One region of the Pseudoalteromonas sp. A25 genome, then DNA from elsewhere that is predicted to be linked to it. Evidence: predicted binding sites of a transcription regulator. Region 1 holds the regulator's gene; each other region holds the start of a gene.

Region 1 (10,532 bases):
CCCGATGCTTTGCATGCAACGCCATTTTACGCTCATCGATTTCATTGTTCAGTCGATTAATATTGTCTTTGAGTGTTTGGTTAAGAAGCTTTTCTTGTTGCGTTGCCGACTCTAAGTAACTCTTTGAGTCTTCCAATTGATGTATTGAGCGGATCATAATCGATATAAGGACTGGAGAAGTGACCGCAGAAAAAAACATCACGGCTAATACATCCACCATTTTTATCTCGCCCAGCGCAACATAATAAAACATGCAAGATAAAATCAACGCCACCAACAAGAGAAAGAAGTAGCACATAAAGCTGGCGGGCTTTGCGCCATATTTACTGACTAGATTAGCTAATACACGGGCCCAAGGACCAAAAGAAGATTCTGTCATAGTAACCACATACCCTATTTATCCGCATATTATACGCAAGCAGCACCAAGATGCGAATTATCCTTTTTATTAATGTTGATGCAATTAAAACCGTAATAACTTATGCACAAATCCCGATTTTCTGTATCGTAAAAGCAGTTCTTGTGAGGACAACTCGCTCGATTATAGTGTAATATGCCCGCTTTTAATTGTCGTGACTATGAGGGTTTAGATGCAAACCATAATGCCAGATATTGCTGACACAGCTGAAGCCTTGCAAACCGGAACTTTAGATTGGGTCGGAATGGGCAACATTGAATTACCCCTATTATTTTCAAGTAAAGGACTAGCCGACACCACAGTCACTGCCAAAGCTGACGCCTTTGTAAACTTGCATAATGAACAAGCCAAAGGCATTCATATGTCTCGCTTATTTTTGGCATTAGACACTTTGTCATGTGAACAAACTCTAACACCAACCACATTAAAGCATGTTTTAGAGCGCTTTGTTGCCAGTCATGAAGGACTCAGTAATGCAGCCAAAGTGGCCATTCATTTTGAATTACCACTACGTCGTCCTTCTTTATTGAGTGGTAAACAAGGGTGGAAAAACTACCCTGTGACAATTACCGCCAGTGTAACAGACAACCAGTATCTGCTAGAGGTTGCCGTTGATGTAACTTACTCGTCAACGTGTCCTTGTTCAGCCGCCTTAGCCAGGCAGCTAATTCAAAAGGCCTTTTCTGAGCAGTTTGCGCAACAGCAGCTGAGCTTTGAAGACGTTCACAACTGGCTAGGGAGCACTCAAGGCATTGTCGCAACTCCCCACTCCCAGCGCAGCGTCGCTAATATAAAAGTGAAACTACCTTGTGATAGTCAAGAGTTTGACATCGTCGCAATTATAAATAGTGTTGAGAATGAACTTAAGACACCTGTGCAAGCGGCAGTAAAGCGCGAAGATGAGCAAGAATTTGCCAGATTAAATGGCCAAAACCTGATGTTCTGTGAAGATGCAGCAAGAAAACTTAAAGCGCTATTTGAAATGTCGTACTACCAAGATTATTACATTAAAATTAATCACTACGAGTCATTACATGCGCATGACGCTGTCGCCTATGCCGTAAAAGGAGTACCTAACGGTTATAAAATATAAATCTTGTCCATAAATCTCTTTTTCGGCACAACAATTGCTTACATAACTGTAAATTGTCAAATTGTCGTTGGAGTGTTTTATGGAATTTGCTTTATTGTCAATATTAGCTCTGGTGGTTATCGCTTCTGTCGTTGTCGCTAAATATACCGACGCTGGTGGTAACCCCTATCCATTTAACAAAAAAGAATCTGTTTTTAGCAATGTAGAAGCTTCGTTTCTCACTTTATTAGAACGAGCTGTAGGCGATAGATTCAAGATAGTGAGTCGCGTAAAGCTTATTGACTTGATTGAATGTAAACCAGGCCTGTCTGATAAAGCCCGCAGAGCGGCTTTAATCAAAGCGAAAAACAAACAGCTTGATTATGTATTAGTTGATAAAGATACCTTGAAAATTATGGCAGCCGTAGACTTGGTCAATAACTCCAATAAAAGTGGTCACAAAGCTCAGCGTGACTGGTTCGTAAGTGGAGCGCTTGAGTCTGCTGGGATCCCGCACATTAGAATGAAAGTCAAAGCAGGCTATAAATCTTCAGAAGTACGCAGTGCAATTTTGTTTAAACTAGGTAAAACTGCTAAAACACCTACAAGAACACGAAATCGCACCGAGAAACCTGCAGTGCTTTCCCCTTCTCAAGCCAAGGCTCATTCAACTCAGCTAGCAGAGATATAATTAAGTATATTCATTTCTATAAGCAGGCTTTAAGCCTGCTTATACCAATTGCATTAAATTGGTGATCAGATATTGCGACAGATAAATGGCTTAGTAACAAGGCAAATATTTCGCTATGTAGTTATTCTACATGAGAAATATTTAACGCAGTTAATGAGTTATTTAACCTCAGCTGCGGATAAGAGTTTTGATAGCTCAGAAGAGAGACATTGCAACCCCTTCAATATCCAATGACGATATTTCGCTCACTATCAAGGCATTTTCGTGAAGTAATAGCGAGCTATTACAAATGAAAATAACGAAGAGAGTGAGTGAAATAGCTTTATTGGGCAAATTCTCTTATGTGCAGCTGAGGTTATTTAGCTCGCTAGAATGATCAATGTATTAATAAAATTGGTATTATTTCGTTCACAACTTAAGCTAATGAAATTCGCATTTGTGGCTTGCTCAGGTATACTACGAAGCAAGTTTTTTTAGGAATTTATATCATGAAAATCGGTATTATAGGCGCAATGGAACCTGAAGTTGCCATCTTGCGCGAGGCAATCCAAAACAAACAACAGTTAACCAAAGGTGGCTTCACTTTTTACACAGGTGAGTTGGCAGGTCACACCGTTACTCTTGTGCAGTCAGGTATTGGTAAAGTAGCAGCAACCGTTGCGACAACCTTGCTAATAGATAACTTCGCACCAGATTGTGTGATTAATACCGGTTCTGCTGGTGGCTTTGAACCAAGTTTAAATGTTGGTGATGTGGTGATCTCTGACGAAGTTAAACACCATGACGTTGACGTAACAGCATTTGGTTATGAAATCGGACAAGTACCTCAAATGCCAGCTGGCTTTAAAGCGCATCCAGCATTAATTGAAGCTGCTAAGCAAAGTGTTGCTAGCTTGGCAGATAAACAAACTATGGTAGGTTTAATTTGTACTGGCGACTCATTTATGTGCGATCCGGTGCGTATAGAAAAAGCACGTGCAGATTTCCCAACAATGTTAGCTGTTGAAATGGAAGGTGCTGCAATCGCCCAAGCGTGTTACGTACTTGAGACGCCATTTGTTGTTATTCGTTCTTTATCTGATATCGCGGGTAAAGAGTCTCCACAATCTTTTGAAGAGTATCTAGAAGTTGCGTCTATAAACTCTTCTAAGTTAGTCATCGCGCTACTTGAAAAGTTAGTGGATACAAAGCTGTAATATGCTTTTAGAGTTAATGCAAGCCCAACAGGGCTTGCTCATATTCACTTTATCTCTAGCTGCAGCACATTTTGTTCCACTACTAAACAGCTACCATCCAAACACCATCTTAGCGTTGGTTTTTAAAGCCATTGCAAAGCGAGTGTATCAAAGCACATCACCTGCGGGATACCAGTACTTAAGTGGGACCCTAGCGTTTTTATTGCCATCATTAACTGTCATCATTTTATGTTTTTCAATTGCACAATTTGCTTACTACCCTACCTGGTTAGGAGGGCTTGTGCTTTATTTGTGCTTAGATACAAGAATAACGACTAGAGCAAAACGCATAGCCACGTTACTTAAACAAGGGCAAAAATCAACCGCTCGACAACTACTTAGTAATATTGTTGCCCGAGATGTCAGCAAGTTATCTAGCGTGGGGATCAGTAAAGCCTGTATAGACAGCACATGCTTACGTACAGTAAGGCATTATTATTTAATCATCTTATTCTACTTGCTGTTGGGCCCTCTTTTTGCGCTAGCATATAAACTTTTGCTGATATGCGATCAAGCATGGCGCAAAGATATAAAACCCAATAGCCGGTTTATGAGCGTTTTAAAAAATACAATTTATGTTGTTGAGTGGCTACCACTGCGAGCTTTTGTATTCCTAATGGCAATGCCATTACACCTTAAAAAAGTGATTCACTACCTGAGACATTATGCCCGATACTTTTATCAAAAGAATAGTGGCTGGGTTTTGTCATTCTTTGCAGCCAACCTCAAAGTCCAGCTAGGGGGTCCGTGCTTTTATTTAGACCAACGTTTTGAGAAAATGCGGGTCGGTGTTGAAAGACACCCAGAACCCGCTGATATTGATGCCATGCTCACCCTACTAGATCGTATCAGAGCATTTTTCTTTTTATTATTATTACTTTGCTGGCTAGCCTTCACCTTAGGTGGCACCCTTTTTAAGATGTAATGCAAAAAACAAAAAGCCAGCAAATATGCTGGCTTTAGTTTACTTGCCGTATTATGGCACCTACTAGTTCACGGTTACTTTGGCGAACTTACGTTTTCCAACTTGGTAAATAGCGGTACTCCCTTTTTCAACCGCAAGTTTACTGTCGGTAACTTTCTCTTCACCATTAAGCTTCACTGCACCCTGCTTTATCATACGCATCGCTTCAGAGGTGCTCGCAACAAGACCAGCCTCTTTTAGAAGATTTGTGATAAATGTTGTCGGCTCGTCAATCGTAATGCTAACTTCAGGAATATCATCTGGTAAAGCGTTTTTCTGGAAACGTTTAATAAAGTCTTGATGTGCCGCCTCTGCGTCATCTGCACTATGAAAGCGGGCAATCATTTCTTTGGCAAACTCAATCTTAACATCACGAGGGTTACGGCCATCTGCAACTTGTTCTTTCAATGCTGCAATTTCGTCTAAAGAAAGCGCACTTAAAAGCTCGTAATAACGCCACATCAAATCATCAGAAATAGACATAACTTTACCAAACATATCATTTGGCGCATCAGTAATACCAATATAATTGCCAAGTGATTTTGACATTTTCTGCACGCCATCGGTGCCTTCAAGTAGAGGCATCATTAATACTGTTTGTGGTTTCTGTCCTTCTTCTTTTTGTAGCTCACGGCCCATCAGAAGATTAAAACGCTGATCGGTGCCACCAAGCTCTACGTCCGCTTCAAGTGCCACAGAGTCCCACCCTTGCACGAGCGGATATAGAAACTCATGGATCGCAATTGATTGACCGCCAGCATAACGCTTTTTAAAATCATCGCGTTCCAACATACGAGCAACGGTTTGGCGCGCTGCGAGTTTGATCATACCTGCACTGCCCAACTTTTCCATCCAAGTAGAGTTAAACGCGACCGTTGTTTTTGCTGGATCTAAGATCTTAAACACTTGTTCTTTATAGGTTTCAGCGTTAGCAAGTACATCTTCTTTAGTCAGTGGCTTACGGGTGACATTTTTCCCAGTTGGATCACCTATCATACCGGTAAAGTCACCAATCAAGAAAATCACCTCATGACCTAAATCTTGGAATGTCTTTAGTTTATTGATTAGAACAGTGTGACCCAAATGTAAATCAGGTGCTGTTGGATCAAAACCCGCTTTGATTTTTAGCTTTTTACCTGATTTGAGTTTTTCTTTTAAGTCATCTTCTACAAGAATTTCTTCTGCACCGCGTTTTATCTCTGCAAATGCAGTTTCAAAGTCCACCATTCATCGCTCCAAATATTCAGTTTATCGCCCGATTCTAGCCTATATTTGAGCGAGTTTAAATGCACAAAATACTGGTATTGCTGCTTTATTGCGTATATCCTGCAATATTATTGGTAAAAATATTGACAGCAGAAAAGGCGCGTTATGGTTCACGTGGTGTATAAGCTCCCTAAAAAACACAAACTGCTTATTGTTAGTCTCATCTCGTTAATGTTGGTTGTTGCGCTATGGCCTTCAGAAAAAGCAACTGCATCTAAAGATCATGATAAAAATGCATTAGAAGTTGGTAAGCGATATGAATTACCTGTTAAGGTCAGCGAAACTGTTGAGCACTTAACCGAGCTTAATGCCGTAAACACCGAAAGCCCCCCACCTAAAGTAGAATATAATTTTATTGATCATGAGGTTAAGTCAGGTGACAACCTTGCAATTATCTTTAAAAGAGCTGGGTTTTCTGCGCAAACGTTACACCAGTTGGTTAACACCAATGAAGAAACACGTAAACTCACTAAAATTCATCCAGGTGAAGTTTTAAGCTTTGCGAAAGATCAAAGTGGCGAGCTTGTTCAGCTAAAATATGTGCTTTCAAAAACAGACACATTACTAGTGACACTCAATCAAAACGGCGACTACGACACAGCGATTCAAAGCAAAGAAATAGAAACGGTTGCCAAATCAGCAGGCGGTGAAATCTCTTCAAGTTTTTGGACCGCAGGGATCACTTCAGGGCTGTCTGAGCGTCAGATCATGAATTTTGCAGATATTTTTGGCTGGGACGTCGATTTTGCTAATGACATTCGTAAAGGCGACAGCTTCTCACTGATTTATGAGTCGCACTTTGTAGATGGCGAAGAAATTGGCACAGGCAAAATCATCGCTGCAGAATTTATCAACCAAGGTGAACGCTATAGCGCCATTCGTCACACTGATGGTAATTTTTACACACCTGAAGGGCGCAGCATGAAAAAAGCGTTCTTGCGTGCACCCGTTAACTTTAAATATATCAGTTCTAGCTTTAACCCTCGCCGTAAACACCCTGTAACTGGCAGAGTGACGGCACATAGAGGAATTGACTACTCAGCTCGCACTGGCACGCCAGTCGTCGCCTCTGGTAACGGAAAGGTAATTAAGTCTAGCTACAACCGACTAAACGGTAACTATGTGTTTATTCAACATGGTAGTAAATACGTTACAAAGTATCTGCACTTAAATAAACGTATGGTTAAAACGGGTCAAAAAGTAAAGCAAGGCCAAAAAATTGGTACTGTTGGTGCAACCGGTCGTGTAACTGGCGCTCATTTACACTATGAGTTTTTAGTAAATGGTGTACACCGCAACCCTAAAACAGTTCAGCTACCTAAATCTCAGCCATTGCCAAAGGATCAGTTAGCGCTATTCAAGCCAGTCGCCAAAGATTTGCTTACGCAGTTAGAGCGTAATAGAGAATTAAGATTAGCAATGAATAACTAATTTTAAACCCAATATTTAAGGCCTCAACCGAGGTCTTTTTTGTGACCAAAAAAAAAAGCCTGCATACTATGCAGGCTTTTCAAAAAACCAAACGGCTTATTTAGCCATAAAGTCAACACCCTCTTGGATGTCTTTGTGTAATGTTTCAAGCATATCTTCTTTAGCTTTTTGCTCAAACGCACTTAGCTCGCCGTAAGATAGGATTTCTTCAACACCATTTTGGCCTAAACGTACCGGGTGTGCAAAGTATGGAGCATCACCGTTTTCTACAGCAACATATGCGTAATCTACTACATTGCTCTCGCCTTGTAGGCCTTTAACTAAAGAGAAGCAGAAACGTGCAGCCGCAGCGCCCATTGAAAGTGTCGCTGAACCACCACCGGCTTTAGCATTTACTACTTCAGTACCTGCATTTTGGATACGTGGAGTAAGCGCAGCAACTTCTTCGTCAGTGAAAGTAACACCAGGAACTTGAGAAAGTAGCGGTAGAATTGTAGTGCCTGAGTGACCACCGATAACTGGTACTTTTACTTCAGATACATCAACGCCTTTAAGCTCAGCAACAAAAGCTTCTGAACGAATAACGTCAAGTGTTGTTACACCGAATACACGTGAAGCTTCATAAGTACCCGCTTTTTTGAATACTTCAGCAACGATTGGTACAGTGCCGTTTACAGGGTTAGTGATAACACCTACCAATGCTTTAGGACAGTTTTTAACAATACCTTCAGCCAATGTTTTGATGATGCCCGCATTTACGTTAAATAGGTCAGCACGGTCCATACCTGGTTTACGAGGCATACCTGCTGGGATAAGCACGATATCAGCGCCAACTAACGCAGCATCTAAATCATCAGCGCCAAAACCTGCAACTTTAACTGCAGTTGGAATGTGAGAAAGGTCAACAGCTACACCTGGTACAACTGGTGCAACATCGTATAGTGCTAGCTCAGAGCCTGCAGGCAAGCCATTTTTAAGTAAAAGCGATAGAGCCTGACCGATACCGCCAGCGGCACCTAATACAGCAACTTTCATGTGAATTCTCCATAATTTGAAGGTGGAATTAAATGAGCTGTAAAGATAATGAAAAGCGCCGCTAAAAACAAATTAATCCGAGTTATTTTCATGATTTTTTCGACTATAGTTGTAAAGCTTTACACACTGTAGTCTTTACGATTACTAAAACTCACCTTGTATTAAAGATAAGCAGTCGGCACAGTTGCCGAAAATTTGGGTAACTAGCCAGTTTTGTGTAAAATCCAATAAACCGCTTTAAATAGAAATAAAACCTTATGCAACCACAAGAAAAACAAGAAGCTCTGATCAAAGCCTTTAAAGCCCTGTTGAAAGAAGAAAACTTTGGTTCTCAAGGCGAAATTGTCGAAGCCTTAAAAGAGCAAGGGTTTGATAATGTCAGCCAAAGCAAAGTATCACGTATGCTTAGTAAATTTGGCGCAGTTAGAACCCGAAATGCTAAACAAGAAATGGTCTATTGCTTACCTGCAGAGATGGGCGTGCCGACAGCTAAAAGCCCGCTTCGTCAGCTTGTTATAGATATTATGCATAACGAAATGATGATTATTATTCGCACCAGCCCTGGTGCCGCTCAACTTATTGCTCGTTTACTTGACTCTTTAGGCACAGCCGATGGCGTGTTGGGCACAATCGCTGGCGATGATACGATATTTATCGCACCGGCTAAAATATCAGAAATTGATGCCACGCTTGAGCGTGTAAAAACATTGTTTGATAACGTTTAAATTAATATTTGTGAGCAAACTATTTTGCTCACTCTTGCTGCTCGCACAGTTTCGCCATATCACTTAAAAACTGTACAGATGGGGCAAAAAATGCAGCCCCCATATCAGCTTGACTGTAATCAAGTAATGGATCATAACAATTTGCATTACCTAGCCTAGAAGTTAGTACTTGCTCAAACGCAGCCCCATGAGCTGAGCAGCTTAGCCACAAGCTGCCCTGTTCAAAAACATCTCCAAAGGGCATACTTTGATCTAGCAACAGAGCCTGTCCTCGCTCATCTTTTAATTCAGTTAATGTGGCATGACTATCAGGCTGAGCAGGCTCAAGCAAAGTATTATCTAAACGCGTACGACCCATTATTTGCTCTTGCTCTGCCAAGGGTAAACGCTGCCAAGCATCAATATCAAATTTCACACGCATTACATGCAAGTAACTGCCTTGGTCGTCTAGTTTTTGTGGATTGTTAATCAGTGCCACTTGACGCTTAAAACGCCCATGGGGAGCATTTGCACCATAGATAAACCCGTTAAAGTCTCGCCCATCTAAAAATCTAAAGCCACGGACATGCGCCACCAGCTCCACACTAGGTGCCAACATATGCAAAACACTTTGAGCAAATAAGTAATTAACATCTTCTCTGTCAGAACGTATCACATACAAAAGATCGAACGGTTGAGAATGAATAACATGCTCTGAACTCGTTACATTAGGAAAGCTCTTGAGCTGCTCAGGAATGAATTCAGGGTAAATATGCGGCCAATATTGCGCACCAACCGCCACAAAACTAGATACCATAGATTCCGAAAAACGGTCACTCAACTCATTTTGCAAGCGTTCACAATTGGCTAGCGCAGCACGGACGGCTTCATCCTGACCTTCTAATACATTAAAAAACAAATGCAGCCCGTGTAGGTTTGCTTCAGCACAGACCCCTGATTGTGCTTGCGCCATGCTTTATCCTTTTATTCATCAAGTGTTAAGAAAAGAAATTTACCGCATGTGCCTTAATTTTTAAAGAGACAGGTTTATTTGTATCTAATAATTGCTCGGCAGGTGCTGGAACTTCAAGTTGTTGATCGCCCACTTTAATATGATAGACGTAATCTGTGCCAATAAACCTTTGTTGTAGGATCTCAACTTGACCCGTAGGGTCATTTACCAATTCTAAGTGCTGCGGGCGCACATATATTTGGCCTTGTTCGTGCGTATCAGGTAAAGCAGTTACAGACGTCACATCACCAAAATGAGTCGATACGCTTTGACCATTAAATCGATTGGCGTCTAGGTAGATCCCTCGCCCCAAAAACTCTGCAACCGTTTTACTTTTGGGTTTTTGAAACAATGTCTGAGCATTATCTAATTGGGCAATCTTCCCTTCATGCATAATCGCTAATTTATCTGCAAATGCAAACGCTTCATCTTTAGAATGACTAACAAAAATCGCTGACACCTGTTGATCTTTAATAATACTACGAATGTCGTTTATGAGCTGAAAGCGCACCTGAGTATCAATATTAGAAAATGGCTCATCCAACAACAACAAATTTGGTTTGTAAGCTAATGCTCTTGCAATCGCAACACGTTGCTGTTGACCACCCGATAGCTCATGCGGAAAGCGTTTTTCTAAGCCTTCAAGCCTGACCAACTCAACCATTTGCGCAACACGAGCTAGACGTTCGCGTTTATGTAATTTA
Region 2 (10,532 bases), 670 kb from region 1:
ACACAACCGATGCGGCGTTTTGTCGAACAGACGTACGCACACAGTCCATGGCAGTATCGCCGCCACCAAGTACCACGACTTTTTTGCCTGCCATATCGATAAACGGCTGTTTTGACTCGTCATATCCCATCACACGGTTGGTATTGCCAATTAAAAATGGCAGTGCGTCATATACGCCTTGTGCGTCCTCATTCACCAGTCCACCGCGCATGCTTTGGTAAGTACCCACACCTACAAACACTGCATCGTATTGTGATAACAGTTCATCCATACTAATGTCTTTGCCTACTTCCGTGTTCAGCTGAAAATCGATTCCCATTTCAGTAAAGATCTCGCGGCGTTTTTCCATTACCGATTTTTCGAGCTTAAATGACGGGATCCCAAAGGTTAACAAGCCGCCAATTTCAGGGTTACGATCAAACACCACTGGCTTAACGCCATTGCGTACTAAAATATCGGCACATCCGAGCCCCGCCGGGCCTGCGCCAATAATAGCTACTTTTTTGTCGCTCCAAACCACATAAGACATATCCGGCTTCCAGCCCTGTGCAAATGCGGTGTCGGTAATGTATTTTTCAATATTGCCTATTGTGACGGCGCCAAACTCTTCGTTAAGTGTACACTCGCCCTCACATAACCTGTCTTGCGGACATACCCGACCACATACTTCTGGTAAACTATTGGTGCGGTGTGACAGCTCTGCCGCTTCAAAAAGTCGACCATTTCTTATTAACTTCAGCCACTGCGGAATATAGTTATGAACTGGGCATTTCCACTCGCAATATGGGTTGCCACAATCTAAACATCTATCCGATTGCGAATTTACCTGACTGCTCGAAAACGGTTCATAAATTTCTACAAATGACTGTTTACGAGTCGAAATTGGCTTTTTGCGCGGGTCAACTCGTTGTACGTCTATAAATTGATATACATTTTCGCTCATACTTCCCCCTATTGAGCCTGCACACGAAGTTCAGCACTACTGCGTGCTCTGTGCCCTAATAGGCCTTTAAGATCGCTAGATTTAGGTTTAACTAGTTTGAACATCGGCAAATACAAATCAAAGTTAGCCAACACTTGCTCGGCACGTGATGAACAAGTTAGATCTAAATGCTCTGCAATTAAGCCTCGCAAATGTTCTTGATGCGACGCCAGTTCAGTCAGTTCAACCACTTCAACAAGCTCTGGGTTAATACGTTTTTCAAAGTCATTGCCCTCATCTAACACATAGGCAAAACCACCGGTCATACCGGCACCAAAGTTCACCCCTACCGCACCAAGCACACACACCACACCACCGGTCATATATTCGCAGCCATTATCCCCTAGGCCCTCTACAACCGCTTGAACGCCAGAGTTACGCACCGCAAAACGCTCACCTGCTCGCCCTGCAGCAAACAACTTTCCACCTGTTGCACCGTACAAACAGGTATTACCCATGATTGTGGCTTGATGACTGGCAAAGCTCGAACCCATAGGCGGCCTGATCACCAGCTTACCGCCAGCCATACCTTTGCCTACATAATCATTCGCATCACCTACGAGTGTCATCTCCAGACCACCGGCGTTCCACACACCAAAAGACTGGCCAGCTGTACCATGTAGCTCAATAGCAACTGGGTCTGCAGACATACCTTGATTACCATGCTTACTGGCAATATAACCCGATAACATTGCCCCGACCGAACGATCGGTATTAGCTATTCGGTTGACCAAAGAGATCCCTGATTTTTCGTCGATGGCTTGTTTTGCCTTATCAAGCAATAGCTCATTAAGCTTACCCTCATAATGAGAGGTGTTCTTTGCGCTGCAATAAAGCGTCTCACCTGAGGGGTTACTCGGTTGTGCCAGCAAGTTCGATAAATCAAGCTTACTTTGCTTGGCTGTGCGACCTTCTATCACCTCAAGCAGGTCGGTACGGCCAATTAGGTCAACAAGTCTTGTTACCCCTAATTGCGCCATTAACTCACGCGCTTCTTGGGCAATAAACTTAAAATAATTCATCGCCATTTCAGGTAGACCGTGATAATGCTTTTGGCGCAACGTTTCGTCTTGTGTTGCCACACCCGTTGCACAGTTATTGAGATGACAAATTCTTAAATATTTACATCCAAGCGCAACCATAGGGCCGGTACCAAAACCAAAACTCTCGGCACCTAAAATAGCGGCTTTAACAATATCTAAACCCGTTTTTAGACCACCATCGGTTTGTAAACGAATGCGGTGACGCAAGCCGTTTTCAACCAATGCTTGCTGGGTTTCAACTAAACCAAGCTCCCACGGACTCCCCGCATACTTAACTGATGTTAACGGACTTGCACCGGTGCCACCGTCATAACCAGCAATGGTAATAAGGTCGGCATAAGCTTTTGCCACACCCGTGGCAATCGTACCAACACCCGGTTCAGACACGAGCTTCACCGAGATCATGGCATTGGGGTTAACTTGCTTAAGGTCAAAAATTAGCTGAGCTAAATCTTCTATTGAGTAAATGTCATGATGCGGTGGAGGTGAGATCAACGTCACGCCAGGTACTGAATAACGTAACTTCGCTATGTATGGCGTCACTTTTTCACCTGGCAACTGACCGCCCTCGCCCGGCTTCGCGCCCTGCGCTACTTTAATTTGGATCACATCGGCACTTTGCAAGTAATGCGGCGTTACACCAAATCGGCCTGAGGCAACTTGCTTAATACGCGAGTTCTTTTCTGTACCAAAACGCAGTTTATCCTCACCGCCTTCACCTGAGTTAGAGCAACCACCCAAACGGTTCATGGCAATTGCCAATGCTTCGTGCGCCTCTGGCGATAACGCGCCAATACTCATTGCTGCTGAGTCAAAGCGTTTGTAAAGCTCAGTTGCAGGTTCTACATCATCAATACTAACTGCCGTTTGTCCTTTTAAAGCCAACAAATCGCGCAAGTTGGTAATAGGACGATTATTTACCAGATCTGCGTATTTCTGGTAATCAGAATAACTACCAGAGCGCACTGCCACTTGCAGCGTTTGCACAACATCTGGGTTGTATGCATGGTACTCTCCACCATGTACATATTTGAGTAAGCCACCATGGCTGAGCAATTTACGCTTGCTATAAGCGAGCTTATGTAGCTTAGCTTGATCACTTTCAAAGTCTTCAAAACATGCGCCCTGAATGCGGTTTGCAACACCTTTAAAGCATTTTTCAACCACGACATCAGATAGACCAACCGCCTCAAATAGCATTGAACAGCGATAAGAGGCAACCGTGCTAATGCCCATTTTTGACATGATTTTATACAAGCCTTTGTTAATCGCATTACGATAGGCTAGCGTCACTTCACGGTAAGTCTTTTTGATGATGCCTTGATCACACATCGCTACCAATGACTCATATGCCAAGTAAGGATAAATAGCTGTGGCACCAAAGCCTAACAATACTGCAAATTGGTGTGGATCTCTTGCGCTTGCCGTTTCAATAATAATGTTAGAATCGCAACGCAAGTTAGTATCAACTAACCTCCTTTGCACTGCCCCCACAGCCATTGCAGCTGGAACAGGTAACGTTGCCTCACTGATATCTCGGTCGCTCAATACTACCATCACACAACCGGCTTGTGCCATTTGCTGCGCTTCATCGCATATACGATTTATGGCATTTTCTAAGCCCTCATCTGGTTTGTAGTTCAGTGATACCTTGCAGATAGAATAGTGCTCATCGTCTGCATTACGCAGCTGCTGCATATCAGAGTAAGACAATACGGGCGAATCAAACTGTAAGCGCTTAGCATGACCGGTCGTTTCATTAAATACGTTTTGCTCTCTACCAATACATGTAGCCAAAGACATAACGTGATTTTCGCGAAGAGGATCAATGGGCGGGTTGGTTACTTGCGCAAATTTTTGTCTGAAGTAATCAAACAGCGAGCGATAACCTTCTGATAATACTGCAAATGGTGTGTCGTCACCCATTGAACCTGTAGCTTCCTGGCCATTTTGACCCATCACACGCAATACTTGATCAAGCTCTTCATTGGAGTAGCCAAACAGCTTTTGGTAGGTCAATAGCATTTGGTCGTCTACATCTCTGCCACCTGCTTGCTGCTCATCTAACTGCTCAAACGGCGTTAAGCGTTTAACGTTTTGTTCCAACCACGCTTTGTATGGGTGGCGTGCTTTTAGATCTTGGTCAATTTCATCCGATTGCCAAATTTTGCCGTGTAATGTGTCAATTACGAGCAATTCACCGGGTCCAACACGGCCTTTATCAATCACCTCATCAGCGGCGTAATCCCAAATTCCTACCTCTGAGGCTAGTGTAATAAAGCCATCTTGGGTTAATACATAACGCGCAGGCCTAAGTCCATTTCTATCTAAGTTACACGCAGCAAAACGCCCATCCGACATAACAATGCCCGCGGGGCCATCCCAAGGCTCCATGTGCATAGAGTTAAAGTCGTAGAATGCGCGTAAGTCATCGTCCATCGCACGATTTTTTTGCCACGCAGGTGGCACTAGCATGCGCATGGCTCGAAATAAATCCATACCACCAGCTAAAAACAGCTCTAGCATATTATCTAGGCTCGATGAATCTGAACCTTCTTCATTGACAAAAGGTGCTGCACTTTGCAAGTCAGGCAACAACGGCGAAGAGAACTTATAGGCACGAGCTTTTGCCCACTGACGATTGCCAGTAATGGTATTGATTTCACCATTGTGTGCTAAATATCTAAATGGTTGAGCCAACGGCCAACGCGGTTGGGTGTTGGTTGAAAAGCGCTGGTGGAACACACAAATTGCACTTTTCATTCGCATGTCTGCAAGGTCAAGATAGAAGTTTGGCAAATCTGCCGGCATCATCAGACCTTTATACACAGTTACAAGGCCCGAGAGACTCGAAATATAAAACTGCTTATCATCAGCTAAGCGCTTTTCAATTCTGCGCCTTGCAATATAAAGTCGGCGCTCGAGATCTTTTGGTCTCCAGCCTTCTGGCGCACTGACAAATACTTGTTCAAAAATGGGCAATTGCTGCTTTGCAATCGGACCCAGCATTGACGGATCTGTGGGCACTTCTCTGAACCCCACCAGCGTGAGTGTTTCTTTTTCTAATTCTTCACCAACTACTTTTCTTGCAGCGTTCGCAAGTTCACTATCCGTATTTAAAAATAACATGCCGACGGCATAGTTCTTACCTAAGCGCCATTGCTTTTCATCAGCAATAGCACGAAAGAAACTGTCTGGCTTTTGTAATAATAATCCACAGCCATCACCTGTTTTTCCATCAGATGCAATGCCCCCTCGGTGTTGCATCCGATCTAATCCTGTTATCGCTGTGCGAATGAGTTTGTGACTCGCCTGACCATTGATATGAGCTATCAAGCCAAAACCACAATTATCTTTTTCTAGTGCTGAGTCATATAACATGGACTCCTCCCCTTGCTACAACTGCCGTTGGTTACACTTCTAACGATATTTTTGGCAGATATTCAAAATTAGCGAGGTTTTATATGCGAGTCAACAAAATTATGAATACATATTCATGAACTTGAATATTTCTCATTGGTATCAAAAATTAACAAGACACTTCTAAAATAGGATAAAAGTCGCAAAAAAAGATTAAAAAAAGAACATGACACCAGTGTCATTTTAAATTTAAAGTTAAGCTCGTTAAGCTGAAAGATACAGTTTACGTAAACGTAACCCCATAGAAAATGAATAAATATGCAACGTCAAGGTCGTTTGATTGGCTTTCGTTATTTATTCGTTTGCATACTATGCAGTTTAGGCTTGAGCAAATAACAGATTCCGCTTACGGTCAAATCCTGAGGTTTACGCGAACGTCAACCCAACGTCTTGCTTTGTTGATGCGCGATATGAATTAGACATAAAAAAGCCCAACACTTGGTTGGGCTATAAATCTCTCAGAAAAGCCATTTACTCAGCAGAGCTAGACTCTTCTGTTTTATATTTTGCGGCAGTTTCTTGGATAAGCGGTTGTAATTCACCACGTTGGAACATTTCAATAATGATGTCACAGCCACCAATTAACTCACCTTCAACCCATAATTGTGGAAATGTTGGCCAATTTGCATAATGAGGTAGCTCAGCACGAATATCTGGGTTGAGTAAAATATCAACGTAAGCAAATTGTTCACCACATGACATCAATGCTTGTGCTGCTTGTGACGAAAAACCACAGTTAGGTAATTTAGGAGAGCCTTTCATATAAAGAAGAATCGGGTTTTCAGAAATTTGCTGTTTAATTTTATCAATGGTTTCCATCTTTAACCTCAAAGTGACGATAGCATTTGGTCTGTAATAAAATGTGTGCTTGAAATATCACCATTAAGACCACATTTACAATTAGTATTAAGGCAACGCCATTGCTGTTTGCCAAAACTTGAGTAAAATACTCGGGAATTATAGTATCACTATAATGCCAATTCGTATAGAACAGCACTGGTTAAGTGCACAATGTTTGATACTCTTATTTGGCATTCACACAACAAAATGGAGATTAAAATGGCATTTGAACTACCGTCACTACCTTATGCAATCGATGCACTTGAGCCACATATTTCTAGAGAAACATTAGAGTTCCACCACGGCAAGCACCACAACACTTACGTTGTAAAACTAAATGGTTTAGTTGAAGGTACTGAGCTTGCTAACAAAACGTTAGAAGAAGTAGTATGTAGTTCAGAAGGTGGTGTATTCAATAACGCTGCTCAGATCTGGAACCACACTTTCTACTGGCACAGCCTTTCGCCAAATGGTGGCGGTGCGCCAGCTGGTAAAGTTGCAGAGCTTATCAATGCTAAATGGGGCTCATTCGAAGCGTTCCAAGAAGCGTTCAACGACAAAGCGGTAAATAACTTTGGTTCTAGCTGGACTTGGTTAGTACAACTTGCTGACGGTTCATTAGATATCGTAAATACATCGAACGCGGCTACACCGCTTACAGATGCAGGCGTAACACCAATTCTTACGGTTGACCTTTGGGAACACGCTTACTATATCGACTACCGCAACGTTCGTCCTGACTACTTAAAAGGTTTTTGGGCATTAGTTAACTGGGAATTTGCAAACAGCAACCTTGCTTAACAAATCAATCCCACTTAAGCGATAAAACTATTGCAAAAAAAGGCACTTTCGGTGCCTTTTTTATTTCCTCTCATTTTTCATCCAAATGCATTAAATATTTGGAATTTTTAGGCAAATTTCAGATATCAGGACTAAGCTTAAAGTAACCTTTTTCCTTTGTAGACAAATCAGCTTTTTTGAGTAAGCAGGTTACTGGAGGTCGTTATGACGATATTTGAACACTACCAAGCCAGATATGAAGCAGCACAAGAAGAAGAGTACAGTATCGCCGAGTTTCTTGAGATCTGTAAAAATGATAAATCGGCCTACGCAAGTGCTCCTGAACGCCTTTTAATGGCCATTGGCGAGCCAGAGATGATTGATACAGCAAGTGATGCACGCCTGAGTCGCCTTTTTTCGAACCGCGTTATCGCTCGTTACCCTGCATTTAATGAATTTTACGGTATGGAGGATGCAATTGAACAAATTGTTTCTTACCTTAAACATGCCGCTCAAGGGCTAGAAGAATGTAAGCAGGTGTTGTACTTACTGGGTCCCGTGGGCGGTGGTAAATCCTCAATAGCAGAAAAACTCAAGTATTTGATGCAGCAAGTGCCTATTTATGCCATCAAAGGTTCACCTGTAAATGATCACCCTCTTTCTCTTTTTAATCCCATTGAAGATGCTGAGCTACTTGAAAAAGAGTACGGTATAAAACCACGCTACTTAAAAACCGTCATGTCTCCTTGGGCAACAAAAAGACTCCATGAGTTCAATGGCGATATTAGCCAATTCAAAGTAGTTAAACGCTATCCTTCAATTTTAGACCAAATTGCGATAGCTAAAACTGAACCTGGGGATGAAAACAACCAAGATATTTCAGCACTTGTTGGTAAAGTTGATATCAGAAAACTTGAGCACTATGCACAAAATGATCCTGATGCCTATTCTTACTCAGGTGCGTTGTGCTTAGCTAACCAAGGCTTAATGGAATTTGTAGAAATGTTTAAAGCGCCAATCAAGGTGCTACACCCGCTACTGACTGCTACCCAAGAAGGCAATTATAACGGAACCGAAGGCATATCAGCCCTGCCCTTTAATGGCATGATTTTAGCGCACTCTAATGAATCGGAGTGGCAAACTTTTAAAAATAACAAAAACAATGAAGCATTTTTAGACCGAGTTTACATCGTTAAAGTGCCTTATTGTTTGAGAGTGTCTGAAGAAGTAAAAATCTACAACAAGTTAATTGAAAATAGTGAACTATCGTTAGCACCGTGTGCACCTGGGACACTAGAAACGTTGGCTAAATTTGTTGCGCTTTCTCGGATCAAAGAGCCAGAAAACTCTAGCATTTACTCAAAAATGCGTGTGTATGATGGTGAAAGTTTAAAAGACACCGATCCCAAAGCTAAGTCTTATCAAGAGTATCGCGATTATGCTGGTGTAGATGAGGGCATGACAGGGTTATCTACTCGATTTGCATTCAAAATCTTATCTAGAGTGTTCAACTTCGACCACGCTGAAGTTGCAGCCAACCCTGTTCATTTATTTTATGTACTTGAACAACAAATTGAACGTGAGCAATTCAGCGCTGAAGTACAAGAGCGTTACCTAAGTCATCTTAAAGGGTACTTAATCCCTCAGTATGTTGAGTTTATCGGTAAGGAGCTACAAACCGCATACCTAGAATCATACTCTGAGTATGGCCAAAACATATTTGACCGTTATGTCACTTATGCTGATTTTTGGATCCAAGACCAAGAGTACAGAGACCCAGACACAGGACAGTTATTTGATAGAGCAGCTCTCAATGCAGAGCTTGAAAAGATTGAAAAACCGGCTGGCATTTCAAACCCTAAAGATTTCAGAAACGAAATTGTTAATTTTGTACTGCGCGCTAGAGCCCATCACAATGGCCAAAATCCAGTTTGGACTAGCTACGAGAAACTTCGCACTGTTATTGAGAAAAAGATGTTCTCAAACACAGAAGAGTTACTCCCTGTTATTTCATTCAATGCAAAAACTTCTGCAGAAGATCAGAAAAAGCATGAGGATTTTGTTAATCGCATGGTTGAAAAAGGCTATACGCAGAAACAAGTTAGGTTGCTCTCTGAATGGTATCTAAGAGTTAGGAAATCACAGTAATACGATTAGACACTGAGAGGGTGATTTATGGCGCATTTTATAGACCGTCGCCTGAACGGTAAAAACAAAAGTACGCTGAATCGACAGCGCTTCATAAGACGCTATAAGAAGCAGATTAAAGAAGCTGTTTCTGATGCAATTAATAAGCGCAGTGTGACCGATACGAGCAGCGGAGAGAGTATCTCAATCCCTCAACGCGATATTAGCGAACCTGTATTTCATCAAGGCAAAGGGGGGGATCGTGAAATGATCCACCCTGGTAATGACCAATTTAGTACCGGGGACAAAATACAGCGACCTCCCGCGGGCCAAGGTGGGGGATCTGGACCTGGTGATGCCAGTGATCAGGGTGAGGGAGAAGATGATTTTGTATTCTCAATATCAAAAGACGAATATCTGGACCTCTTGTTTGAAGATTTAGAACTGCCAAACCTTCAGCAAAGCCAGCTCGATAAACTTGTGCAGATGAAAACGCACCGAGCTGGTTTTTGTAACGATGGCATGCCTAGTAACCTAGATATAGTTCGCTCTTTAAGAGGCTCTTTGGCGCGCAGAGTCGCTATGTCTGCTAGTAAACGTAGACGACTTGCTGAAGCGGAGGAAGAACTGGCTTTATTGCTAAAAGAGCCGGTTCCACCGCAAGGTAAAATTACCGAGCTAGAGACTGAAATAGCAGAGCTAAAACAAAAAATAGCAGCAGTTCCTTTTATAGATAACTATGATCTGAGATTTCGAAATTATGAAAAACGCCCACACCCAACAAGTAAAGCGGTTATGTTTTGCTTAATGGATGTATCAGGCTCAATGGATCAAGCTACAAAAGATATGGCAAAGCGGTTTTACATTTTGCTTTATCAATTTCTGACTAGAACTTATAAAGATATTGAAGTGGTCTATATTAGGCATCACACTCAAGCAAAAGAAGTTGATGAACAGGAGTTTTTCTACTCGCAAGAAACTGGCGGAACCATAGTATCCAGCGCATTGAAACTAATGGACGAAATAGTCAAGGAGCGCTACTCTCAAGGCGATTGGAATATCTACGCAGCACAAGCATCTGATGGCGACAACTGGGCTGATGATTCACCTCACTGCACAGAAATCATGACGAAAAAATTGCTCAAAGCTGTTAGATACTATGCCTACATCGAGATCACAACGCGAGCTCATCAGAGTTTATGGCGTGAATATCAAGCTATTGCTAATACACACGACAATTTTGCCATGCAGCATATCCGCACAGTTGAAGATATTTATCCGATCTTTAGAGAGTTGTTCAAAAAGAATCGTCAGCAACAAGGCGCGGCTTAGCCACATTG
Region 3 (10,532 bases), on a different replicon from region 1:
TGACTCAACTCGCAACCAATTTGCGTTATATGTTGAAGACAAGTTTTACCCAACAGATGATTTAGAAGTTACAGCAGGTCTTCGTTATGAGCGTCTTTCTTCAAGTGACGAAGCGAAGCTTAACCAAAACTTCTTAAACGCTTACGGCTATAGCAACCAAGAAAACCTTGACGGTCTAGATATTATCTTGCCTCGTGTAGGTTTCAAATATTATGCAACCGAGTCTCTAACAATCAATGGTGGTATTGGTCGTTTCCAAGGTGGTATTCCAAATGTATGGTATAACGCACCATTCCAAAACGATGGTATTACTTACGTAACTGCTTCACAAAACGCGATTAACGATTACTTTGCAGGTGTGGAAGAAGTAGATATCACACGTGTTCCAGATGAAATTAAACAGTCTCTAGTTCAAGGTGCTGGTAGCACAAACTATACAGACCCTAATTTTGAACTACCTTCAAGTGTTCGTGCTCAAGTTGGTTTTGAATATGAATTCGACTCAGCGCTATTAGGTGACGGTTTTAAATGGACTGCTGAGCTTGCGTATCACAAGAAAGAGAATGAAGCGGTATGGCGTAACACTGCTATGCGACCTGTTGGCACAAGCGCTACTGGCCGTACAATTTATGAGAGTATCTACGAAGGTGATTTAAAAGACAACTTCGATATCATGATGACTAACTCTAAAGAAGACGGTCGTTCTGTTATCTTCAGTACGTCACTAGCTAAAGAGTTCGATAACGGTCTTTACGTATCTGCTAGCTATACTCATCAAGACGTTGAAGATGTAAACCCAGGTAGCTCATCACGTGCACAAAGTAACTACCAGTATGCAACGGTACATAGCCGCAATGTTGACTTAGTTGGCCGTGGTCACTATGAAGTTGAACACAACTTTAAAGTAAGTATGAGCTATAAAACTGAGTTCTTCGATGGTTATGCTACTAAGTTCAACGTATTCTTTGAGCGTCGTTCAGGTCGCCCATTTAGTTACACAATGGGCTTATTTAATGATGGTGACTTAGGTGATACGCGTGACTTCAACAGAGGTTCAGCTTATTTAGCTTACATCCCGACTGGTGCAGATGATGTAAATGTAGACTGGGCAAAGTCAAAACTGTCTTGGGCGGAGCTTGAAACATTACTAAACCGTGCGGGTATTTCAGAGCGCGGTCAATTACTTGGCCGTAATACTGGTACTCAACCTTGGGTTACAACCATGGATGTGAGCTTTAAGCAAGAGCTTCCAGGTTTCTCTGAAGGCCACAAAGGCGAGTTCTACGTAATGGTTGAGAACTTCGCAAATCTACTTAATAGTGACTGGGGTATTGAGAAGAAACTACGCTTCTCTGATCAAGCTATCTATGACTTCGGCGGCCTAGAAAATGGTAAGCTAGTTATTGATCCTCGCTATAATGGTGCAGATGTACGTAACTATACTGAAATCACTGAAGCATCAGCGTGGAGAGCTAAAATCGGTATTCGTTACACTTTCTAATCTCGATTTAATTAGCACATAAATTTAAAAGGCCAACATCATGTTGGCCTTTTTCTATAGTTTATCTACTTGAAGTTCTATTTTGTCCATCACGCTTTTCAGCAGTACTCGCTCTTCATTAGACAATTCCACTAGGAGTTCTTGCTCCCACTTAAGTGCCTTTGGAGACAATTGTGCGTAAAGCGCCTCCCCGTCTTTCGTTAAGCTCAGTAGCTTTGCGCGTTTGTCGTTAGGATCTGCACATAGTTCAATCAACTGTTTGTCTGTAAGTTGCTTTACAGCGCGTGACATTGTGGATTTATCGATTTGAGCTAAATCACACAAACGTTTTGCCGAACACGTTTCTTGTTGTGCAAGATGAGCAATGGCACGCCACTGAGGTACGGTTAATTCTGCTTCCTCAAAATACACGCTCGAAAAAGCAGTACTTACTTTATTTGCCAACTTCACCAGTCGATACGGTAAAAACTCTTCTATTTTTAGTGACACCTTATTCAAGGCTTCTGCTCCTTTAATACATCTGTAAAAAATTATATACAAACTAAATTGTGAAAGACACTTGATAATACTCTCACATGAGAGTATCTTGTTTGCATCTACTAAGGAGCGACAAATTATGAGCAACGATTTTCAATACCTAACAGGCTTTGGTAATGAGTTTGAAACCGAAGCGTTACCTGGCGCATTACCAATTGGTCAGTTTTCACCACAAAAAGTAAAATACGACCTGTACGCAGAACAATATAATACAACCGCGTTTACAGCGCCCCGTGCAGATAACCGCAGAAACTGGTTTTACCGTATTCGTCCATCAGTAGTACAAGGCGATTATCAAGCTATGGACAATGGCCTGTTGCGCACAGCACCTATTACTGAAGTACCAACACCCCCAACTATGCTGCGTTGGAACCCGATAGAGGTTCCAGCAGAAAAAACAGATTTTATTGATGGCTTAGTCACTATGGCTGCAAACGGCAGTGCCAATGGCCAAGCAGGTATCGGGATTCACGTGTATGTAGCGAACGCTTCAATGGAAGGCCGTTACTTCTACAATGCAGACGGTGAGTTCTTATTTGTACCTCAGCAAGGTGAGCTAGTGCTACACACCGAGTGCGGTAAATTAGCGCTACGTCCAGGTGAAATCGCCGTTATTCCTCGCGGTATCAAGTTCTCTGTTGAATTGCTCAGTGAGCAAGTTCGTGGTTATATCTGTGAAAACTATGGTCACCCGCTTATTCTTCCTGAGCGTGGCCCAGTTGGAGCTAACGGCTATACTAACGAGCGTGATTTCCAATACCCTGTTGCTGCATTTGAAGATAAAGAAGGCGACTTCGAACTCGTTGCGAAGTTTAACGGTAACTTATTCCGCTGTGATATCGGTCACTCTCCGCTAGACGTTGTTGCATGGACGGGTAACAGTGCACCATACAAATATGATTTAGCGCGCTTTAACGTGATGAATACGGTAAGCTTTGATCACCCAGATCCGTCAATCTTTACTGTACTAACGTCGCCTTCTGGCACAGCGGGTGTAGCGAACGTTGACTTTGTTATTTTCCCACCGCGTTGGATGGTGGCAGAAGACACATTCCGTCCTCCTTACTATCACCGTAATATCATGAGTGAATTCATGGGGTTAATTGAAGGTGTATACGACGCTAAAGAGCACGGCTTTGTACCAGGTGGCATGAGCTTACATAACTGCATGTCTCCACACGGCCCTGAAGCAGATGTGTTTGAAAAGGCATCAAATGCGGAGCTTGAGCCACAACGTTATGAAAATACTTTGGCGTTTATGTTTGAGTCACGCTATGTCATTTCACCAACTAAGTATGCGCTTGAAGGCAAAGAGCGTCAGCAAAATTACTTAGATTGTTGGAAAGGCATTAAAAAATACTATAAAGGCGCGTAACATAACGCTTACCAAAATGCTAAGGCACTCTTTTGAGTGCCTTTTGTCGTGATTAAGGAACAAACTATGAAACTCTATACCTACTTTCGCTCATCAGCAGCATACCGTGTTCGCATCGCTTTGAATCTAAAAAATATTGACCATGAACTGGTTGCGGTAAATCTATTAAAATCTGAACAGCAAAGCGAGGCATACACCAGTAAAAACCCGCAGGGGCTATTACCTGCCCTTGAAACAGAGCAAGGTGTTCTGGCTCAGTCACTAGCTATTTTAGAGTGGCTAGAAGAAACACACACTGACACGCCACTTTTACCTAATGATCCTTGGCAGAAAGCTCAAGTTCGTAATTTTTGCTATGCCATAGCCTGTGATATTCACCCTATCGATAATTTACGTGTGCTTAAATATTTAAGCCAAGAGTTAAACGTTGATGATGAGCAAAAAAGTACGTGGTACCGTCATTGGGTGATCGAAGGATTTAAAAAGCTTGAACCAATGCTAGGTGATAGCAAGTTTTGTTTTGGTGATACACCAACCCTTGCTGATGTATGCCTAGTGCCGCAAGTGTTCAACGCATTGCGTTTTAAAGTAGATATGGCTCCTTTTCCTAAAATCGCTGCTATTTATGAGCGCTGTAATCAGTTATCTGCATTCAGCGATGCTGCGCCAGAGAATCAACCTGACGCACAATAGTCTCACTGCAATGCACAATGCACTTGGTCTAAATGCGAGATCAAGTCTAAGCCCAGATCGGTAAGATAACCACCATCTGGGCTATCAATAATTCCTTTATCATACAGCCTCTGCGCTGCGTCAATTAAACTTTGCTCTGCATCACTATGTATTTTTATACCTTGATGCATACTGGTTCGTGGAAATTTAGCTAACAATGTAAGCTCTGCCATCATATTTTGATCAAACGCCATTGCGATCCCCTTCTTTTGTTTTTATCTTGTTATAGTTACTCTTGCAAAGCGCATAACTGCTTTATTTATAGATTAGCCAACTCTGGGAGTTCTGCCATGAAATCACCTGTTTATATCACTTTAAGTGTTTTATTAATAACAGCAACTTATTCGTTTGCCGTTGATTCGAATCATGAAAAAGTCACATTGCTGGAGACACCACAGCGCGTATGTTGGTATCAAGGCGAACAGTACAGCGAGGGTGCTTTAATCAAACAGTTTGACTTACTATTTATTTGTAGTCATAAATACAGCAATCAACCACAAAGTCAGTTGGTATGGCTAAAAGCAAACAAAGAAGGCCAACCCATTAGGCTGGACCCAACAAAGACAATCAGGGTAAACTAAGCGCTTTTATAGTTAGAGTGGTCTCATGACGCAACAGCAGCCAAATAATCCATTACATGGTGTAAAGCTAGAAGACATTATTATTAAACTTGAGCAAGAGCTTGGCTGGCAGGCAATGGGTGAAGCTATCAACATTCGATGTTTTACTCATGATCCTAGCGTAAAATCTAGTTTAAAATTTTTACGAAAAACGCCTTGGGCAAGAGAAAAAGTTGAACAGCTTTATCTTGATACATTCCATGGCTTTGTTTGGCCATCAATAAAAAAGTAAATATTTAACTGAGCTTCTACTTCTGATAGAGCGCTTTATACGCTTCGACGATTTTTTCTTTAGTTCTCGGTGCTAGCGCTTTATTACAAGCAAAATAAAGCTGTGCACCAAAGTTTTTCAGTGTATATTTTTTTTCTAATAGAGAGGTCTTACGTTCTGTTGTTCTCTTATGCTCAAACTGCACATCACTCAAAATAACCAGATCCACAAAGCCCTTTCTTGTTGCAAGCAGCTCAAAAACATTATCAAAACTTGAGATCATAATTAGGTGCCTATCCTCTTCAAAGCCCCGCTCTTTTAAATACAAATGACTGAAGTTTTGCCTTATAACGGCTGTTTTATATTGCAAAGCGTCATCTAACTTTTCGATGTTGTATTTTTTAGAACGCAAGCCATAAAAAGAGGTGGTGAAACCGCTGATTGGAAATAGCCAATCAAAAAGCTTTTCTCTGGAGTCAGAGCGCGCAATTGAAAAAATACAACTATTGGGGTTTCGTTGGGCCGCATTGTAAGATACCGACCATTGATTGACACTGAATGTATAGTCCACTTCCGCTTTATTCAAAACGGCTTTGATTTTCTCTGCAGCTGATCCAACTAACACACCTTCATGATTAGTGTATTGAAAATCTGGGAAATCCTCCGTCATGACGTTGAGCGTGTTTGCATTGGATGCAAAACAAACAAAACTCAAAACCAATAACCATAAACGCATTCAGTAACTACCTGTAACCATGTGAACTAAAAGAAAATATAGCGCATTTGGCACAATTAGAACAGAAATGATACAAAAACGACTGCTTAAGTGAAGCCGTCGTTTTTGTATTACTGATTACTGAGATAGAAAGTTATGAGTTATTAATCGCATCTATTAAAAATGCCGATATTTTTGCACCTTCTCGCAGAGTGGTCTCTGAACTTGTTTGACCCACTAACGAACTGTCTGTAAACGGAGCAATTTCCATCATGTCAGCCCCTGTGATTGGAAACTCTGCTCTAAGCGCATTGAGTATCGTCAATGCCTCATCAGGTGTCATACCGTTCCCCTCTGGCGTGCCTGTTGCAGAGGCAAACTCTTCATCTAATGCATCAATATCAAAGCTTACATATAGTTCATCAACGTTGTCGGATTTTAATTGTGCTATCACCTGCTGCGCAATTGTTTGTGCACCCTGCTCACGAATTTCATGAGCCCAATGCTGTTTCACCCCAAATGTTGACTCCCAATGTGCTTTATCCTTGCCACTCGAGCGAATACCAAACTGGATCAGATGGTGAGGAGCAGGTAAAAACTCTAGAATATGTGTGCACCAAGAGCCAAAACATAAGTCAATACCCAAGCGCTCCACCAACAAATCAGTATGGGCATCAAAATGGATTATAGCAGTACGTTTGCCACTATCACGCTTGGCTTTTAAATACGACTTGGTTAAAGGGTAACTAATTGAATGGTCGCCACCAATTCCGAATATACCTTTATCTGGGTGTTGTTGATAAAAGCCATCACAAACATCTTCAGTGATTGATAATGGTGATACGTAATACTCACTGTTTTCATTGTGGTAAAGTGCTTTTTGACAGTTACTTATGGTCGCTTCATTTAAGTATTTATCATGTAATAAATGAGGGATAACGCGAACATCACCTAGGTCAAACGCGCTTACTTGTGGCTGTTGCTCTATCAAGGTTGAGCGCAAAAAGAGTGGTCCCCAATTGGCACCTCTTAAAATACCGCCACCACAGTCAGAACTGATCCCAAGTATTGCCGCCTTGTACTCACTTTGCTCTAAGTTTTCCAACGAGGCTTTCCACAGAGCATCAACCCCTTCAGTTTGACCGTACAGCTTAGTCCTCAATGCGTCTTTTCTTTCTTTGGCTGTGTTGACAGTAAAAACACCGTCTCCAGGGGGACACAAACAGTGCTCAAGTTTTTGTATAAATTGTTGTTTTGTACTCGCCATGTGAAGCCTCCAAAGATAATAACTTTTGCATATTAATGCGCTTTACTATTTTTTTACTCTGCGTCATTCCCATATAAATCAACGCACACTAGCTTGAATGTAAAGGGTTAATGAATTTATGAACAAAAAATAAATTTTAATAATAAACAATACGTTATGAATAGTAATTAGTTCATAAAGTATCTATCGCGCAGTAATAAATCCAAACTTAACGGAGGTATAACATCGTGGTTGTTAATGTCAACCACGGTGGCAGTGGGTCGCCTGCAACACCGTGGTTTTATATTCATAACTCATGAATAGTTACGGTTTATTCGTAACCTCTTGGCTTTTTAGTTTTTATAATAGCGATATAGCCATGCCAACTCGCATAGCTCAACAATGGCATGATAATAATAAAGCCAGCCGTGCCTGTTAAAAACCCTAGCAGCACAAGCAGCACTATTAACGCACACCACACAACCATAGCGCTTACATTCGTTTTAACAGCGTGCATTGAACTAATCACCGCCGTCATAATATCGACTCTACGCTCCATCATTATTTGTGGGGTAAAGGCTGAAATTGCAAATACAGCCGCCATCAGCACGCCACCCACCAGCGTACCTAAGGTTAAAAATGCCGATAACTGCTCAAATGTAGGATCAGTTACATTGGGGTACAGTGCATGGATCAGCGCAGCCAAGCGCATCCAAATTATCATGATGACCATCAGTAAAATAGCAAAGCCCCATTCACCAGCGGGATTTCTAAACATTGATTTGAGACTGTGTCTAAACGTTGGTGTGTGGCCTTTTTCTAATTCCCATGCAACATCATAAAGGCCCGCAGCAAAGGCTGGACCAATCAATGCAAAAGCAACCGCTGCTGGTAAAATCACTAAATGAGTGCCTGATTGATACACGAGCCACATTATTGTGGCCGGGATAATAGTAAAAACTAAACCATAAACCAAACTCAAGATTGGCGCTCGAGTCATGTCTTTAAATGCAAGAGCAAGCCAATGAAAAGCGGCAAATGTTCCTATTTTGTTACTTTCAAAGCAACGCGCAAATTCTGTATTTTTATCAATTGGTGGAGATGCTGGCATAATAAGTCCTCTTATATTGCTACACTTAAGGTTTAGAAGATCAAACTTAAAGATGCAAGTAAGCGCAGAACTGAGACAAAAATAGGACATCCGTCCTGTACTTTGAGTCCAGTAATAATAAACATTACGCTTTAGATAAAAATAAGGTTTACTATGGATAAGGTATTTCATTTAGGGCTAGATAAACAGGCACTAAACGGCGCAACTCTGGCAATTGTACCGGGCGATCCTGAGCGTGCAAAACGCATTGCGCACAAGCTAAACGACCCTATCTGTTTAGCCCAAACTCGTGAATTTCATGTCTACAGAGCCACACTTAACAACCACTCTGTTGTAATTTGCTCAACGGGTATTGGTGGTCCATCTACTTCCATAGCTGTAGAAGAGTTGGCTCAATTAGGTATTCGTACTTTCTTACGCATTGGTACAACAGGCGCAATACAACCCCATATAAATGAGGGCGACGTTTTAGTTAGCACAGCTTCCGTCAGGTTAGACGGTGCAAGTCAGCATTTTGCTCCTTTAAGTTACCCTGCTGTTTCAGACTTTCACTGTACACAAGCAATGGTGAATGCGTGTGAACAGTTAGATATCCCGCACCATATCGGTATAACTGCTTCTAGTGATACATTTTACCCAGGCCAAGAACGTTACGATACCTACTCAGGCTATGTAAACAAAGCATTTCAAGGTAGTTGCGAAGAGTGGCAAAAGTTAAATGTCATGAACTATGAAATGGAGTCAGCGACACTATTTACGATGTGCGCGGCTTTAGGCCTAAAAGCGGCTTGTGTGGCGGGCGTACTTGTTAACAGAACTCGTCAGGAGATCCCAACAGTTGACCACGCAAAAGTCGAACATGACTCTGTTGCGGTCGTGATCAAAGCTGCTGAATTACTTCTTAAATAACTTTTAAGTTAAAGGCCTCTGTATACAGAGGCCCTAAAAACACAATGACCAGCATTTAGTTAAGCTTTGCAGTAATATAGTTAGGCTTAATGTCTGCGTTATAACTCGCTAAAACAGCCTCAGCAACTGCTGTTTGATTCTCAAGTCCATCGCTTTGCACTAAAGTAACCTCACATATACCCGCCTGCTCTACAGTTAGTCCTGCAAGTGCGAGCTGACTTAATGCACTTTGCATTGGTGATAAACTAGGGTTATAGGCTGCGTTCTCGGCGTAGCGACCATAAAAATTACCATGAGATGCAGTGCATATTTCAACTGCTGATAAGTTTTTAGAATAAGGAGCGTAGGCGCGTTGTAAGTGAGACTTTAACTGCTCACTGATCTCACTCGACAAATCAGTGATTGCTAACGCACTGCTGTCAAGTAAGCGCGCAGAATTTCCAAGCTCTTGCGGGCCGAATGCACTTGGCAATAACTCATGCAAGTGTGTGTTTAAGCTTGGCAACATGATCTTGAGCTGTTTAGCTGTGGATAGTTCATTCATAAATTGACGGCAATGACCACACGGTGCATCAGTGATTGCCATCGCACTGACCTCTTTTGCACCATTTAGCCATGCATTATTTATTGCTGACTGCTCAGCATGAACGACGAGGCATAAGGCCTGATGAGAAAACTCTAAATTGGCACCTAGATATGCATTTCCACTAATTTTATCGTAGGCGACTGCGCCAACATTAAAATGCGAGATCGGTGCCACAGAAAATGTTGCGGCTACAGGAAGTAAGGCTTTGAGCAACGCATCCATATCGCAATCTAGTTGCTGTTGTAGGTCGCTTAGTTGTTCTTTTGAAAAATAACCGCGTGTATGCTTTGCTTGGCGTTGTAATTGTTTTAATTGTTGCGGATTAAATACTGCCATTATTGGGAACATAATTGATTAATGGCAGCACAGTTTAAGCAGAATCTATAAATTACACAACCATTGCTTTGCAGATTTAAAGCATTCGAAGTTTTCTGCATTGACGTTGTAACGCTTTGCTTTTTGTAAAATTAAGTCGTGCATGTATCCCTCGAAACCCACTACTCTTGCTACAGTGAAATCGCGCAAATAATGTGCAACCTTTGGCATAAAATCAACAATATCAATCGCAGCAAAGCGGTGCTCTACCTCACTCAAGTCAATTAATATTTTTGAACTGTTATGAGCTTTAGCGTAGTCATTGGCGATTCGATAAACACTCACAACATCATCGGCGCTAACGCAACCGCGCAACGTCATTAAGATTAACGATGTCGTATCATCATATGTGATACTAGTAGACAGTGTTGACATTGGACCTCAATTATAATTGCAAAAAAGCTTAGCTTCGCTAGCTCGAACATAAAACAACCAACTGGTATAACCAGTCGAACGATTTTATTTAAATGCAGACCGAAGTCAATAAAATTAATCAAAAACACCTACTAAAAACAAAAAACCAACCCTAAAGGATTGGTTTTTACTCTACTATCAGCAAAACAGCCAAAGTGAACATTAAAGCTGCTTTTGTTTGCTCGTCTAACCAGTATTTC

The links. The regulator ArgR, encoded in region 1, controls arginine synthesis, uptake and breakdown. The targets are predictions, from matches to a motif close to ANTGAATANNTATTCANT.
Region 2: gltB (glutamate synthase large subunit) is a predicted target of ArgR. The motif match lies at 5,507-5,524, and genes of this name have one in related genera.
Region 3: GDK41_RS17525 (arginase family protein) is a predicted target of ArgR. The motif match lies at 6,983-7,000, and genes of this name have one in related genera.

Annotation. Positions count from the first base shown of each region.
Region 1 is NZ_AP021846.1:3,083,650-3,094,181, forward strand. It holds gene arcB (aerobic respiration two-component sensor histidine kinase ArcB) at 1-379, opposite strand, end outside; gene folE2 (GTP cyclohydrolase FolE2) at 591-1,511, shown strand; gene GDK41_RS13305 (DUF2726 domain-containing protein) at 1,591-2,181, shown strand; gene mtnN (5'-methylthioadenosine/S-adenosylhomocysteine nucleosidase) at 2,670-3,377, shown strand; gene GDK41_RS13315 (cobalamin biosynthesis protein CobD/CbiB) at 3,379-4,341, shown strand; gene tyrS (tyrosine--tRNA ligase) at 4,405-5,604, opposite strand; gene GDK41_RS13325 (peptidoglycan DD-metalloendopeptidase family protein) at 5,752-7,077, shown strand; gene mdh (malate dehydrogenase) at 7,174-8,112, opposite strand; gene argR (transcriptional regulator ArgR) at 8,370-8,837, shown strand; gene GDK41_RS13340 (Dyp-type peroxidase) at 8,866-9,789, opposite strand; gene GDK41_RS13345 (ABC transporter ATP-binding protein) at 9,815-10,532, opposite strand, start outside.
Region 2 is NZ_AP021846.1:2,416,141-2,426,672, forward strand. It holds gene GDK41_RS10265 (FAD-dependent oxidoreductase) at 1-943, opposite strand, end outside; gene gltB (glutamate synthase large subunit) at 952-5,406, opposite strand; gene GDK41_RS10275 (Grx4 family monothiol glutaredoxin) at 5,917-6,264, opposite strand; gene GDK41_RS10280 (superoxide dismutase) at 6,505-7,086, shown strand; gene GDK41_RS10285 (PrkA family serine protein kinase) at 7,291-9,213, shown strand; gene GDK41_RS10290 (YeaH/YhbH family protein) at 9,241-10,524, shown strand.
Region 3 is NZ_AP021847.1:186,472-197,003, forward strand. It holds gene GDK41_RS17485 (TonB-dependent receptor) at 1-1,501, shown strand, start outside; gene GDK41_RS17490 (MarR family winged helix-turn-helix transcriptional regulator) at 1,556-1,990, opposite strand; gene hmgA (homogentisate 1,2-dioxygenase) at 2,118-3,413, shown strand; gene maiA (maleylacetoacetate isomerase) at 3,480-4,106, shown strand; gene GDK41_RS17505 (TIGR02647 family protein) at 4,109-4,339, opposite strand; gene GDK41_RS17510 (DUF1496 domain-containing protein) at 4,436-4,726, shown strand; gene GDK41_RS17515 (VF530 family DNA-binding protein) at 4,752-4,997, shown strand; gene GDK41_RS17520 (substrate-binding periplasmic protein) at 5,014-5,712, opposite strand; gene GDK41_RS17525 (arginase family protein) at 5,846-6,958, opposite strand; gene GDK41_RS17530 (DUF2189 domain-containing protein) at 7,269-8,048, opposite strand; gene udp (uridine phosphorylase) at 8,202-8,957, shown strand; gene cdd (cytidine deaminase) at 9,013-9,879, opposite strand; gene GDK41_RS17545 (hypothetical protein) at 9,925-10,293, opposite strand; gene ppc (phosphoenolpyruvate carboxylase) at 10,519-10,532, opposite strand, start outside.